Regions from separate parts of the Agarivorans albus genome, predicted to be linked through region 3. Evidence: predicted binding sites of a transcription regulator. Region 3 holds the regulator's gene; each other region holds the start of a gene.
What was found. Region 3 encodes LexA, which represses DNA repair genes until DNA is damaged. Its sites were predicted from a motif close to TACTGTATNNNNATACAGTA; they were not measured.
Positions count from the first base shown of each region.

Region 1 (3,183 bases), 1.8 Mb from region 3:
AGTTGGAGAAAGGTTCACCCAAGATAACAACGAACCTCAGACGCTTATTCACGATATTACTGCGCAATACAACTTTAATGCCGATGCAGGCGAGTCGGGCCCGCATGTCGCTACTGTGCGCCTTGATTTACTCTCGGCAGAAGTTCGCAATAGTTATATCGAAGATTTTATCGCGGCTTGGCGCGAGCAAGTTGGCGAGCAAGCTTTACCTTTAGCGTTGGCGTTTACTCAACCGACGATGGGGCCGGCAGGGCGGGCGATTGAAGTTCGTTTGCAGCACTCAAATCTAGATACACTAAAGTCCGCTTCTGTTGAACTACAAGCTTACTTGGGCAAGTTTCAGGGTGTGAATAGCATCTTAGATGATATGCGACCTGGCAAAGAAGAGGTGGTTATCTCTCTTCGAGGTGGTGCAGAGTCATTTATGGTTAATGGCCAAATGGTTGCTGAGCAGTTGCGCGCTTCTTACCAAGGAGTCATTGCCGACGAGTTTCAAATTGGCCCAGAAAATATGCAAATAGACGTAAGGCTTAACAAGCAACAGTCCGGAAGCTTGCAAGCCTTAGCGAATTTTCCAATTGTGTTAGCCGATGGACAGCAAGTGCCGTTATCGTCTATTGCAAACATTGAATATCAGCGCGCTTATGTACGCATTCAACGAATTAACAGTTTGCGCACCGTGACAGTAATGGCAGATGTTGATACCCGAGTTGCCAACACCAACGAGGTGATGCAACTGGTACAAAAAACCTTTTTGCCTGAGCTTCAAAAACAGTTCCCGGGCTTACGGGTAGATTTTGAAGGTGAAGCTAAAGAGAGCGCTAAAGTAGGGGCTTCTTTAAGCAAAAGCTTTGCTATTGGCATATTTGGTGTATTTGCTATTTTGAGTTTTCAGTTCAGAAGTTACTTAGAACCGGTAGTGGTGCTTACGGTGATTCCCATGGCCCTAATTGGGGTTTTGTGGGGGCATTTTTTATTGGGCCACAACCTAAGCATGCCCTCAATACTCGGGTTTATCTCCCTAGCGGGTATTGTGACTAACGATTCAATATTGCTGGTGCAGTATATCCGTTATCATTTAGATGAGGGCGACGATGTTTATCAAGCAGTAGTGAATGCAAGTAAAGAGCGCTTTAGGGCAGTGTTTTTAACCTCTTTAACTACAGCTGCAGGTTTGTTGCCTTTATTGCTGGAAACCAGCTTGCAAGCTCAAGTTGTGCAACCAATTGTGGTGTCGATAGTATTTGGCATTATTGCTTCCACTATGATGGTGTTATTTATTATTCCGGCAGCTTATGCGGTATTAGCCGATTGGAACTTGGTGCATAAACACAAATCGCTGCAACATGAATAAGGCCTAATACTGAAGATGAGAACCTAGCAGGGCTTAATTGGTGCTAAGTAAACTTTTAACTCAAAGACTGGATATATATCCAGTCTTTGAGTTAAGCTAAGCGCAGTTAGTTTAGGAGTTTATGCAGTGATCGCTACCATTAAAGGTATCTTAGAAGAAAAAGTCCCCCCCTTTGTTTTAATTGATGTGGCTGGAGTAGGCTACGAAATTCAACTACCTATGAATTGCTTTTACCAGCTACCTGAGCTGGGCGAGTCGGTACGCTTGTTGACTCACTTCATCGTACGAGAAGATGCTCAACTGCTTTATGGCTTTCATGATAAAGCTTCACGCTCTTTGTTTAGAGAGTTGATAAAAGTAAATGGCATTGGCCCTAAAGTAGCATTAGCTATTTTATCTGGTTTAAGTTGTGAGCAGTTTGTGTTTGCGGTTAAACATGAAGATCTATCGAGCCTAGTGAAAGTGCCGGGTATTGGTAAAAAAACTGCTGAGCGTTTATTGGTAGAAATGAAAGACCGCTTGAAAAACTGGAATGTAGAACTTCCAGAAACGCCAATTAGTGATAGCCTAAGTAGCCATGGCGATTTACCTTTACAAGCAAATGTAGATCCAAGAGATGAAGCCATCGCTGCACTAGAGTCTTTGGGTTACAAAGGTAATCAAGCCGATAAGTTGGTTAAACAAGTGTGGACCAGCGGAATGAGTAGTGAAGAGCTAATTAGAGAAGCCTTAAAAGCGGCACTGTAACAAAGGTAATTTTGATGATTGAAGCTGACCGTTTGGTAGCAGCCACACCAGTAACTGAAGAAGAGAGTGTAGATCGAGCTATTAGACCCAAAAAGCTTGAAGATTACACCGGTCAAGACGCGGTTGTAGAGCAGTTAGAAATTTTTATTGAGGCTGCTCGTCGTCGTGACGATGCTTTAGATCATTTGCTCATTTTCGGCCCACCTGGCTTAGGTAAAACCACCTTGGCTAATATTGTGGCTAACGAGTTAGAGGTGAATATCAAAACTACCTCTGGCCCGGTGTTAGAAAAAGCCGGTGACTTAGCGGCGCTCTTAACCAACTTAGAGCCTGGCGACGTATTATTCATCGACGAAATTCACCGCTTAAGTGCTGTAGTTGAAGAAGTGCTATATCCAGCAATGGAAGATTATCAGCTGGACATTATGATCGGCGAAGGACCGGCAGCGCGTTCGATTAAGTTGGACTTACCGCCTTTTACCTTGATTGGTGCAACCACTCGAGCAGGAATGCTAACCTCTCCTCTGCGTGACAGGTTTGGCATTGTACAGCGTCTAGAGTTTTACAATACTAAAGACTTATCCGATATCGTTAAACGAAGTGCTCATTATCTCAACTTAGACTTAGATGGCGAAGGGGCGTGGGAAGTAGCTAAACGTTCTCGAGGAACGCCTCGAATTGCAAATCGCTTATTACGCCGAGTTCGTGATTATGCCGATGTTAAATTTGATGGCAAAGTCACTCAACAAGTTGCTGCACAAGCACTCGATTTACTAAGCGTAGACAGTGCTGGCTTCGATTACATGGATACCAAGTTACTTAAAGCCATTACCGAAACTTTTGCTGGTGGCCCTGTGGGTTTAGACAACCTGGCAGCTGCAATAGGTGAAGATAAAGAAACCATAGAAGATGTACTAGAACCTTTCTTGATTCAACAAGGCTTTTTGCAACGTACTCCTCGTGGGCGCATTGCCAGTGATAAAGCCTATTTACACCTCGGTTTAGACCTTCCTAAACGATAAAAATGCTGTCGTTTAATAACGACAGTATAGCCAAAAAATGAGCTTAAAGTGTTTAATTTT
Region 1 covers NZ_AP023032.1:2,200,369-2,203,551, forward strand. Annotated here, with positions in the region: gene K5620_RS10110 (efflux RND transporter permease subunit) at 1-1,354, shown strand, start outside; gene ruvA (Holliday junction branch migration protein RuvA) at 1,481-2,101, shown strand; gene ruvB (Holliday junction branch migration DNA helicase RuvB) at 2,116-3,123, shown strand.
Region 1: a site for LexA is predicted at 1,420-1,439, ahead of ruvA (Holliday junction branch migration protein RuvA). Genes of this name have one in related genera too.

Region 2 (3,183 bases), 2.0 Mb from region 3:
GAATGCTAAGTTTATTGAGCGTATGCAGCTCAAACAAAAAGCCTCAGCTGACCGAGCCATTGCTCGCGAGCAGCGAGTTCAAGAGGAAGAGCAACGACTACTCGCCATTGCTCGTGGTGAACGTGAAGTCGCAGAGCGTCAAGCTCAAGCAAAGGTTGAGCAGATTCAAAAAACCACCGAAGCACAAACCGACAAACAGCTTGCTATCACCAATGCAGAGAAACTAAAGGCTCAGGCAGAGATATCTAAAGAAACGGCTGAAATCGACCTAGAAAAAGCCCGCATTGAAGCTGAAACCAAACGAACCTTGGCAGAAGCAGAAGCCTATCAAAAACGGGTAATTCTTGAAGCGGATAACGCCTTGGCTCAGAAACTAGAAGCGGAAGTAAAGATTCAAGCGCTTTGGGCAGAAGCCTTTGCTAAACGTAACGTACCCTCAAACGTTTTTGGTGCAGGTAGTCAATCAGGAACGCCCTCAGGCAGCGACGCTGAAACGCGAGCGTTTATGCAAATGCTAACTTTAGATGCAGCTAAACGACTTAGTTATGACCGAGACCTTACTAAATAACCTAAGTTCGGGATAATAAACTGGTTTCTAGCGGCTATTTTTACTTATTTCGGTGTTGAAGCTGCATGCAATAGGCTAGCTATTGACGCGCAGCTTCGCCTTGAACTAAGCAATACTATCTAGTCAGAAACATGACACTAGATTAAGTACTTGGTTGCAAAGCTATCGTCACTTCCTTATCCCGAGTTCAGGTTAAGTAGTTAACGAATCAAACGGCAAAACCAGTTGTGGTGACTGGTTTTGCTGCTCATAAGCCAAACCAATATGCAAACCAATTAGCCGCACCGCCTTTCCCTTCCCTCTAGCAAGCGCCTCTTCAAACAGCTCCAATAATGCCGACTCATCAATATGCTGACACTGTTGCTCTTTAGTAGTTTGTTGAAAATCTGCAAATTTTACCTTCACCCCTAGCTTATTCATCTTGGCTTGCTTTAAGTGCTTTTCACTGCGCCGCTTAAGCTCAGGCAGCAAGGCTAACAAACGCTCTACCAAAATAGCTTGGTTACCTTCATCTTTAGCAAAGGTGCGCTCTACTGCCACCGATTTTCGCTTACGGTCGTTGCTTACAGCGCGCTCGTCTACCCCCTGACAACGCAGCCACAACATCTCGCCAAACTTACCAAATAGCTGCTTTAACTTGTCTTTATCTGCACGGCGTACATCACCGCCGGTATACAAACCTTGATGATGCAGTTTCTCAATGCTCACCTTGCCAACACCTGAGATTTTTTCGAGCGCTAGGGTCTCGATAAACTCACTGACTTGCTGCGGTTTAATAACATATACACCATTGGGTTTATTTAAATCCGAGGCGATTTTGGCTAAAAACTTCACAGGCGCCACACCAGCAGAAGCTGTTAGACCTGTTTTAGCAAAGATATCTTGGCGGATTTGTTCAGCGATGAGTGTGGCCGAGCCTTTGCAGGCCTCACTATTACTTACATCTAGGTAGGCTTCATCCAAAGACAGCGGCTCTATAGCATCGGCGTATTCATGAAAAATGCCTTGTACTTGTTTACTCACTTCTTGGTAAACCTGCATGCGTGGAGGCACCAATACTAAATGCGGACAAAGCTGCAAGGCTTTATGGGTTGGCATAGCTGAGCGAACACCATATTCACGCGCAAGGTAGTTACAAGTAGTCAACACCCCGCGACCGCTGCGCATGCCGCCTACAGCCAAGGGAACGTTGGCTAACTCTGGCTGGTCTCGCATTTCAACAGCTGCGTAAAAACAGTCCATATCTACATGGATTATTTTACGTTGTATTGGCTGTAAATCTGCCACAGCTATCGCCTCAAAACTGTATATAAACACAGTATGCGATATTTTACTAAAAATTCAAAGTAACAGAGCCACTTTCCTTAAAGCAAAGTGGCTCTGTTTGGTAAACAATTGAGTTGTGTTATTGAGTCTTTTTAAGGAATAAATTAGACAAGGTAAACTGATCGGGAATACCCGTTTGCGGAATGCCGATGTCTTTTTGATACTTAACAAATACTTCCACATCCAATGGGGTAAATACTGAGCCATCAACCGCGGTATTGTAATACCCTAAAAACTTTAAACGCTGCTTTGCACGCTGCAAAATCTCTACATAATAATAAGAGTTTGCATCGGCCACAGAGACCTGCACTAACGGGCTCTCTTTTTCTAAGCGAATTGGAAACACCGTTTTAATTAAGCTATTTACTGCATCTAAATACTTAATATCGGGGTTAGCTTTACAATGACGCTGCAGTAATGCCAACAACAACTCGGTAGTTTGCCAAGGCACAACATCATAGTTTGAGGGCTGAAATTGATTGTAAGAAGTCACGTAACCTTCTAACCAACCACCATAAAGTAAGTAATCAGAATTTTTCTGTTGAGCGCTTTGAGTAAAGTCACTACAGCTTTTTCTTGCGGCGCCTTTTGCAGCAAATTTACCAGAATCGTCAGCAGCCAATGCACTGCTGCTAAAAAACACCGCAATCGACCAAACAACTATCAGTATATGTTTCATGACACCCCAAAAAGATTAAAGCCTAAGTTTTCACTTAGGCTTTTAAAAACAATACTATTTATAATAAGCACTGAGTTTTTTTCGTCCAGCCCAAAATGCCATAACTAGACCAAACATAAATAAAGTTGGCGACTCTGGCACGCTGTTGTTATCTGGCACAAATACCGTAACGGGTAACTGCGACACTTGGAAGCTGCCCGTTTCGACAAAAGACAAACCGGTAACAAATGCCAGCGGACTGGTAGGGTCCAAGCCAAGATCTAAGTTTATGCCGCTTAAGGTGAAGGTACTTACAGGGTCAAAGTTGATACCAAACTCAAACGTTTCTCCTGCTGCTAATGCAATTTGCTGCAATACTCCTTCAAACAAAAACTCAATCACGTAACCGTCCGGGTCATTCACCGAAGCTAATGAAGGCGCGGTAACTGAAGCAAACATACCATCAGTAGAGTAGACATAACCGGCCGCTACATCAGGGTCGATCCAAATCGTTTCACCACTTTGTACCTCGGGTAGGTCAAATACAAAGGCACCATTTTCATCAGTAGGGTTACTCGGATCCGGCAAAATCGGCACAAATTCAGATTCGCCTAATTCACCAAAGCTACTT
Region 2 covers NZ_AP023032.1:3,201,016-3,204,198, forward strand. Annotated here, with positions in the region: gene K5620_RS14460 (SPFH domain-containing protein) at 1-568, shown strand, start outside; gene dinB (DNA polymerase IV) at 761-1,855, opposite strand; gene K5620_RS14470 (peptidoglycan-binding domain-containing protein) at 1,974-2,573, opposite strand; gene K5620_RS14475 (choice-of-anchor L domain-containing protein) at 2,628-3,183, opposite strand, start outside.
Region 2: a site for LexA is predicted at 1,870-1,889, ahead of dinB (DNA polymerase IV). Genes of this name have one in related genera too.

Region 3 (3,183 bases):
TTAACTGCAAAATCCGGTACCCACCAGGAGTGGATAACATCTTCCGAAGTCATCAAAAAGCGTACTTTTTTATCGATGGGCAATACCAGCGGACGGTCTACTTCAAGCAAGTAGTTTTTGCGTTTTTCCAGCTTGCCGTTAACTTCATCCATATCAGATGCCAGCACACTGTAGAATTCCAGTTCACGGTCAAAGTATTTGTAATGCCACTTCCACTGGGAACCTGTTACTTGAATCGTGATATCGGCATCGGAAGGATCTTCCATGGCCAGCAGGGTTTTAGTGGCAGGAATCGCCATCCCTATCAATATAATGAAAGGAACGATGGTCCAAATAATTTCTACTTTGGTACTTTCATGAAATTGAGCCGGCTTGGCCCCTTTAGATTTGCGATGATGAAAAATAGCCCAGAACATGGCGCCAAACACCAGCACCCCAATAGCACAACAAATATAAAAAATTGTCATGTGCAGGCCATAAACCTGCTCACTAATGGCGGTAACACCCGGACGTAAGTTGAATGACATTTCTTGCGCAAATACTTGCGACGAAAAGAATGTCAGCATTATTAGCTGAATCCATCGGCCCACAGCGCTCTCCTTTGCTAGTAGCCAACGACAACAACTCTCCAAACTAGGAAAGTAGCTGCAGAAAAAGGGAAATCCCCCACCCCAAAAGTAGTAGACAGCAACAGCTAAATACAAGCTACTGCTTATAAATTAACCCCTAAGTTAAAGAAATGTAAATATATTGTTGAGATTTTTATGGATAAACACAAAAGATGTGATGCTAACGACAAAAGCCCAAATCGGGCTGATTTGGGCTTAAAAAGGGCGGAACTTATTGCTATATAGGGCTTACATCCAATCGGCAGTGCGAATAATACCTACCGCCAAGCCTTCGATTTCGATGCTTTGATATTCTAAATCAACTTCAATAGTTGAGAGCTCTTCATTCTCTGGGTGCAAGTAAACCATTTTACCGTCGCGCTCAAAACGCTTAACTGTAACATCGTCTTCTAAACGTGCCACCACTACTTGTCCATTATGAACATCATTGGTTTTGTGCACTGCTAACAAGTCACCATCCATAATGCCGATGTCTTTCATACTCATTCCCTGCACCCGCAGTAAATAATCAGCATGAGGATTAAACAAGTTAGCATCTACCGCATAGTGCGATTCTACATGCTCCTGCGCCAAAATAGGCTCGCCGGCAGCCACTTGGCCAATTAAAGGTAAACCGGGTTCTAAGTCTTCGGCTACTGGCTCATTAGCGCTGGCTGGCAAATACTCTTCACTAATGCGAATACCACGCGAAGCACCAGGGATCATCTCAATAGCCCCTTTCTTAGCAAGTGCTCTTAGGTGCTCTTCTGCCGCATTAGCGGAACGAAAGCCTAATTCTTTAGCGATCTCTGCACGGGTTGGCGGCATACCCGTTTCGGAAATATGACGACGAATTAATTCAAATACTTCTGTTTGACGGGGTGTTAAGGGCTTCATAGTCTACCTGTAAGTTTATACAGCACACTGTTAGTATATACAGCATGAGCAATGAAGCAAGGATTTATCTAAATCAGTGACTTATTGTAGGTTTCAGTTTCTTTGGAATTCTTTTCGCTACTTTAAAACTACACCCCATATTTAGGGACGTACTTCACAAATAGATAGAAGTTAGGGTAAAAGAAGGATACAAAGAGTCTAACTCACTTTTGGACAAAAGCGTGTTTGGGTGATGACTTATTCAATGGTGTTTCGGATTAGCGAAAGTATGGAACAGTTGGTGTTAACGCCTTGTTATGAATCTCGTACAGCTAGCTTTGAACGTTTCATGTACTTTGTCAGAGTGTTCAATGTATCGTGTATTTCAGCAACACAATAATTGTATTTTAGAACTTCAAGTGTTCCAGCTTCAGGAGCTGGAAGTAAGGAACGACCACCATCAACAGCGACTAAGATCAACCTATCGATAAAAGAGCCGTCATAATACAAATCACACCAATAACCTCGAGCTTTAGTATCTGCATGACAATTCGCCCAAGGCTCAACAAAATTGCTATTTTGTAAACCATCTTCGAGATAGTTCATTCTAAACCTAAGGCGTGGGTCTTCAGTTAGGAAATATTCACTTGACCAATCCGTAGATATTCCTTTCCAGTCAACTTTCGCATCTGTTGTAGTTATAAAATCAAGTACCTCTTCAAAAGTCATGTCACGTACAGCTTTTCTGTCTGGTACAAAGTATTGAGCAACCGAAGGACTAGCGAGGAATAGCGATGATAAAAGACCAAGTAGGAACGCTACTGGCTCAATCTCTTTACCCGCAATCCAAAAATACCCCAGCTAATAATGCGAAACCAAAAAACACGCCTCCCAAAACCCTGAGTGGATGCGTGTACCTCTTTATCCAAAGATAAATTGAAACAATTACTTTATCCATTTCCACCTGATTCATAACGCCCAAATAACGGGCTTAAAAAGTTTGGCTATTAAAGCGAGCCACGAGCTGAGCCAAGCTTTTTAAGTCCATTCGTTGATTTGTTTGTTATGTGTGTTTGGCAAACAAATCTAATTTTTTAATGATAATTCGATACTCGTTTTTAATTGACCTAGTGTCACGATGCAGTCACGTTGCCCCACTGCCAAGTTATTCAAGTGAATATATATTTCACCATTATTATCGTTGTATTCTATTTTTTTAGATTTATTAATAATTGAAGCCAAGACCATTTCGATATTTGCGTCATTCACTTTGATATAACTCCTGTACTTATACACATAACGCCGCCATTTGCGGCAAATTTGGAGTGGTTTGATTTGTGCCAGCGTAAGCGAAAAGCACAAAACGAACCACGGAAAATTTGTCCAGCCCGCTTGCGGGCGATGCAAGATGGCTTTGTTAAGTGGACAATACCATTGAACAAAAAACTGCCCTTTTGACCGCAGTATGCAGGTAAAACCTACTATTTGAAAGCACTACAAATACCGCACGTATTTGATAGATTGAGCCAACCTACAACGACGAATTGTGGAGGATCTAACTACCCAACCTTTGGAATGCGATTGGCTATGCCTGGGCACCACCATCTCGCTTTAGCAGGCTGTATGAACACCGAACCTGTTGAAGCACCCGCCCATTTTGCGAATGGATACATACTGCAATTTATTTACCCAAGCTCTA
Region 3 covers NZ_AP023032.1:391,227-394,409, reverse strand. Annotated here, with positions in the region: gene coxB (cytochrome c oxidase subunit II) at 1-566, opposite strand, end outside; gene lexA (transcriptional repressor LexA) at 858-1,505, opposite strand; gene K5620_RS01815 (hypothetical protein) at 1,800-2,213, opposite strand; gene K5620_RS01810 (hypothetical protein) at 2,571-2,753, opposite strand.

Region 4 (3,183 bases), 1.9 Mb from region 3:
GTTGGCAATAAATGGTGTTTCATTTACATGCTCTACAACCGGGTGACGGCCGCCTTGGATACTAATACCTGAGTTTTTCACAAAGCTTGGGCGAGAGTAGTTTAGGCTTTCGGCTCTTTCTGCCAAACAAGCTAAAACATCTAGTTGAGCAATGGCTTGAGCACTTTGTTGCATTTTGTTTAGCTCTGGCATTAACAGGTCGAGTAGTTGCTCGTATAACTGTTTTTCAAGGGCTAGTGCTTTACCTTGACTAGAAAGCACTTTTTCTTCGTGCTCTTTAAGCTCGGGGATGATGTAGCGCTCCATATTCTTTAAAGTTTGGCGACGAATATAGTGCTCAGGTACTTGTTCTGCATGGGCTCGGCTAACTTCGATATAAAAACCATGCACTTTGTTATAGCCAATTTTTAGATTAGCGATGCCAGTTTGTTCGCGCTCACGTTGTTCTATGTCACTTAAAAACTGAGTAGCCCCGTCACTTAAGTTACGCCACTCATCCAGTTCTTGGTTGTAGCCTGGCGCAATAACCCCACCATCTCGAATAAGTACTGGAGGGTTATCAATAATTGCATTTTGTAGCAGTGCTAGAGTCTCTGGAAACTCACCGATGTTTTTAGCTAAAGGGGCTAACGCTTGGCAGTTAAGTAAATAACTTTGCAGCTCGGGTAGTTGGTCAAAAGCATTGCGTAAGCGAGCAAGATCCCGAGGACGAGCAGAGCGCAGGGCTAAACGCGCCAAAATACGCTCAATGTCGCCTATGGATTTAAGAATGCTTTGAAGTTGCGGATAGAGGTCAGCACTTAAGATCTCGGCAATACAATCTTGGCGAGCGACAACTTCTTGCTGATTGCTCAACGGTTGATGGATCCAGCGGTTGAGCAAACGACTACCCATGGCGGTGGCGCTGCGATCTAAAATGGCGCTGAGAGTATTGTCATAAGTGCCGGCCAAGTTTCGAGTAAGCTCTAAGTTTTTGCGACTAGCTGCATCTAACTGAATAAACTGGCTTTGGCTTTCAATAATAATTGCATTGATATGTGGCAATGCGGTGCGCTGGGTATCCTGTACATATTGCAATAAGCAACCCGCTGCCGACAGGGCGAGGGGATATTCACTCACGCCAAAACCATCTAGATGACGAGTACCAAATTGCTGGTTTAGCACTTTTTCTGCTGTGGCTAAATCAAACTCCCACTCACCGCGTCGGCGTAGGCCTTTGTAGCTTTGCAAACTTGGGTAAAATTCAAAATCGTCGGGGTAGAGCAATTCGGCTGGGTTTAGTCTCTGTAGTTCGGCTTGAAGTTGATCCTCACCATTAAACTGATTGATAACGAAGCGACCACTGGCAATATCCAGATAAGCAAGACCAATTTGTTCCTGCTGATTCACAACGCTAACTAGTAAGTTGTCTTGCTTTTCCTCTAGTAGCGCTTCATCACTTACTGTACCAGGGGTGATGATTCTAACTACTTTGCGTTCGACGGGGCCCTTACTGGTAGCAGGATCGCCAATCTGTTCACAAATCGCGACTGACTCGCCTAATTGTACTAGTCGTGAAAGATAGTTCTCGGCCGCGTGATAGGGAATGCCTGCCATGGGAATCGGCGTACCGGCTGATTGTCCACGTTTGGTTAGCGAAATATCCATTAGTTCAGATGCGCGTTTTGCATCCTCATAAAACAACTCATAGAAATCGCCCATACGATAGAACAGCAGAATATCAGGGTGTTGCGCCTTTAAATTAAGGTACTGGCGCATCATTGGCGTATGTTTTTCTAGGTTTGTTTCAGTCATCAGCGTAATCGAATTATTGCTATTTAGTTGAACGAAGCTGCAAGGATAAAAGCTGCCAGCTAATTAGGCAAAACTCTTTTAGGAATTTTATGGAATAAACTTGATACTGTATGAATACCCAGTATACTACTGTTCAACAAGATAGTTAAAAGCACCTAACGAGGGCGATATGGATCAGAACAAACAAAAGGCATTAGCTGCGGCCCTAGGCCAAATTGAGAAGCAATTTGGTAAAGGCTCAATCATGAAGCTTGGTGATAACCGTACCATGGATATTGAAACCATTTCTACTGGTTCTTTATCAATTGATATTGCTTTGGGTGCGGGTGGCTTGCCAATGGGCCGTGTGATTGAAATCTATGGTCCTGAAAGTTCTGGTAAAACCACACTTACTTTAGAAGCTATCGCGCAAGCCCAAAAAGTGGGTAAAGTATGTGCGTTCGTTGACGCCGAGCATGCCTTAGACCCTATCTATGCAAAAAAGCTAGGTGTAGACGTAGACAACCTATTGGTATCTCAACCAGATACTGGTGAACAAGCTCTAGAAATTACCGATATGTTAGCCCGCTCTGGCGCTGTAGATATGATTGTTATTGACTCGGTGGCAGCCTTAACACCAAAAGCAGAAATTGAAGGTGACATGGGCGATAGCCACGTTGGCCTGCAAGCGCGTTTGATGTCTCAAGCATTACGTAAGCTAACTGGTACCCTCAAGCAAACTAACTGTATGTGTATCTTCATTAACCAAATTCGTATGAAGATTGGTGTAATGTTTGGTAACCCTGAAACTACTACTGGTGGTAACGCACTTAAATTCTACGCCTCGGTTCGCTTAGACATTCGCCGCATTGGCGCAGTAAAAGCTGGCGATGAAGTTGTTGGTAACGAAACTCGCGTTAAAGTGGTTAAAAACAAAATTGCACCACCGTTTAAGCAGGCTGAATTCCAGATTATGTATGGTGAAGGCTTTAACCGCTACGGTGAGCTGGTTGACCTAGGTGTTAAAGAGAAGCTGGTTGATAAAGCCGGTGCTTGGTTCTCTTACAAAGGCAATAAAATTGGTCAAGGTAAAGCAAATGCTTCTACCTACTTAAAAGAGCATCCAGAAGTTGCTCAAGAAATTGAGATGACGATTCGTAATAACCTGTTAAATAAGGTTGAGCTCGAAGAGCAAGAGCCTGCCGCTGAAGCGCCAGTCGATCAAGAAGCATAAGCGAGATAAAGGAGCCTAAGGGCTCCTTTTTGTTATGACTAATCGTAGTGCCTTACATACCACCATCGATTTGCTATCAAGACGTTCTTATAGCCAACAGCAGCTGTTGCAAAAACTGCGGCAAAAAGGCTACCAAGATGACGAAGTTAGTGATGCTCTAGAATACGCGCAACAAA
Region 4 covers NZ_AP023032.1:3,249,227-3,252,409, reverse strand. Annotated here, with positions in the region: gene mutS (DNA mismatch repair protein MutS) at 1-1,794, opposite strand, end outside; gene recA (recombinase RecA) at 1,964-3,007, shown strand; gene K5620_RS14690 (regulatory protein RecX) at 3,042-3,183, shown strand, end outside.
Region 4: a site for LexA is predicted at 1,899-1,918, ahead of recA (recombinase RecA). Genes of this name have one in related genera too.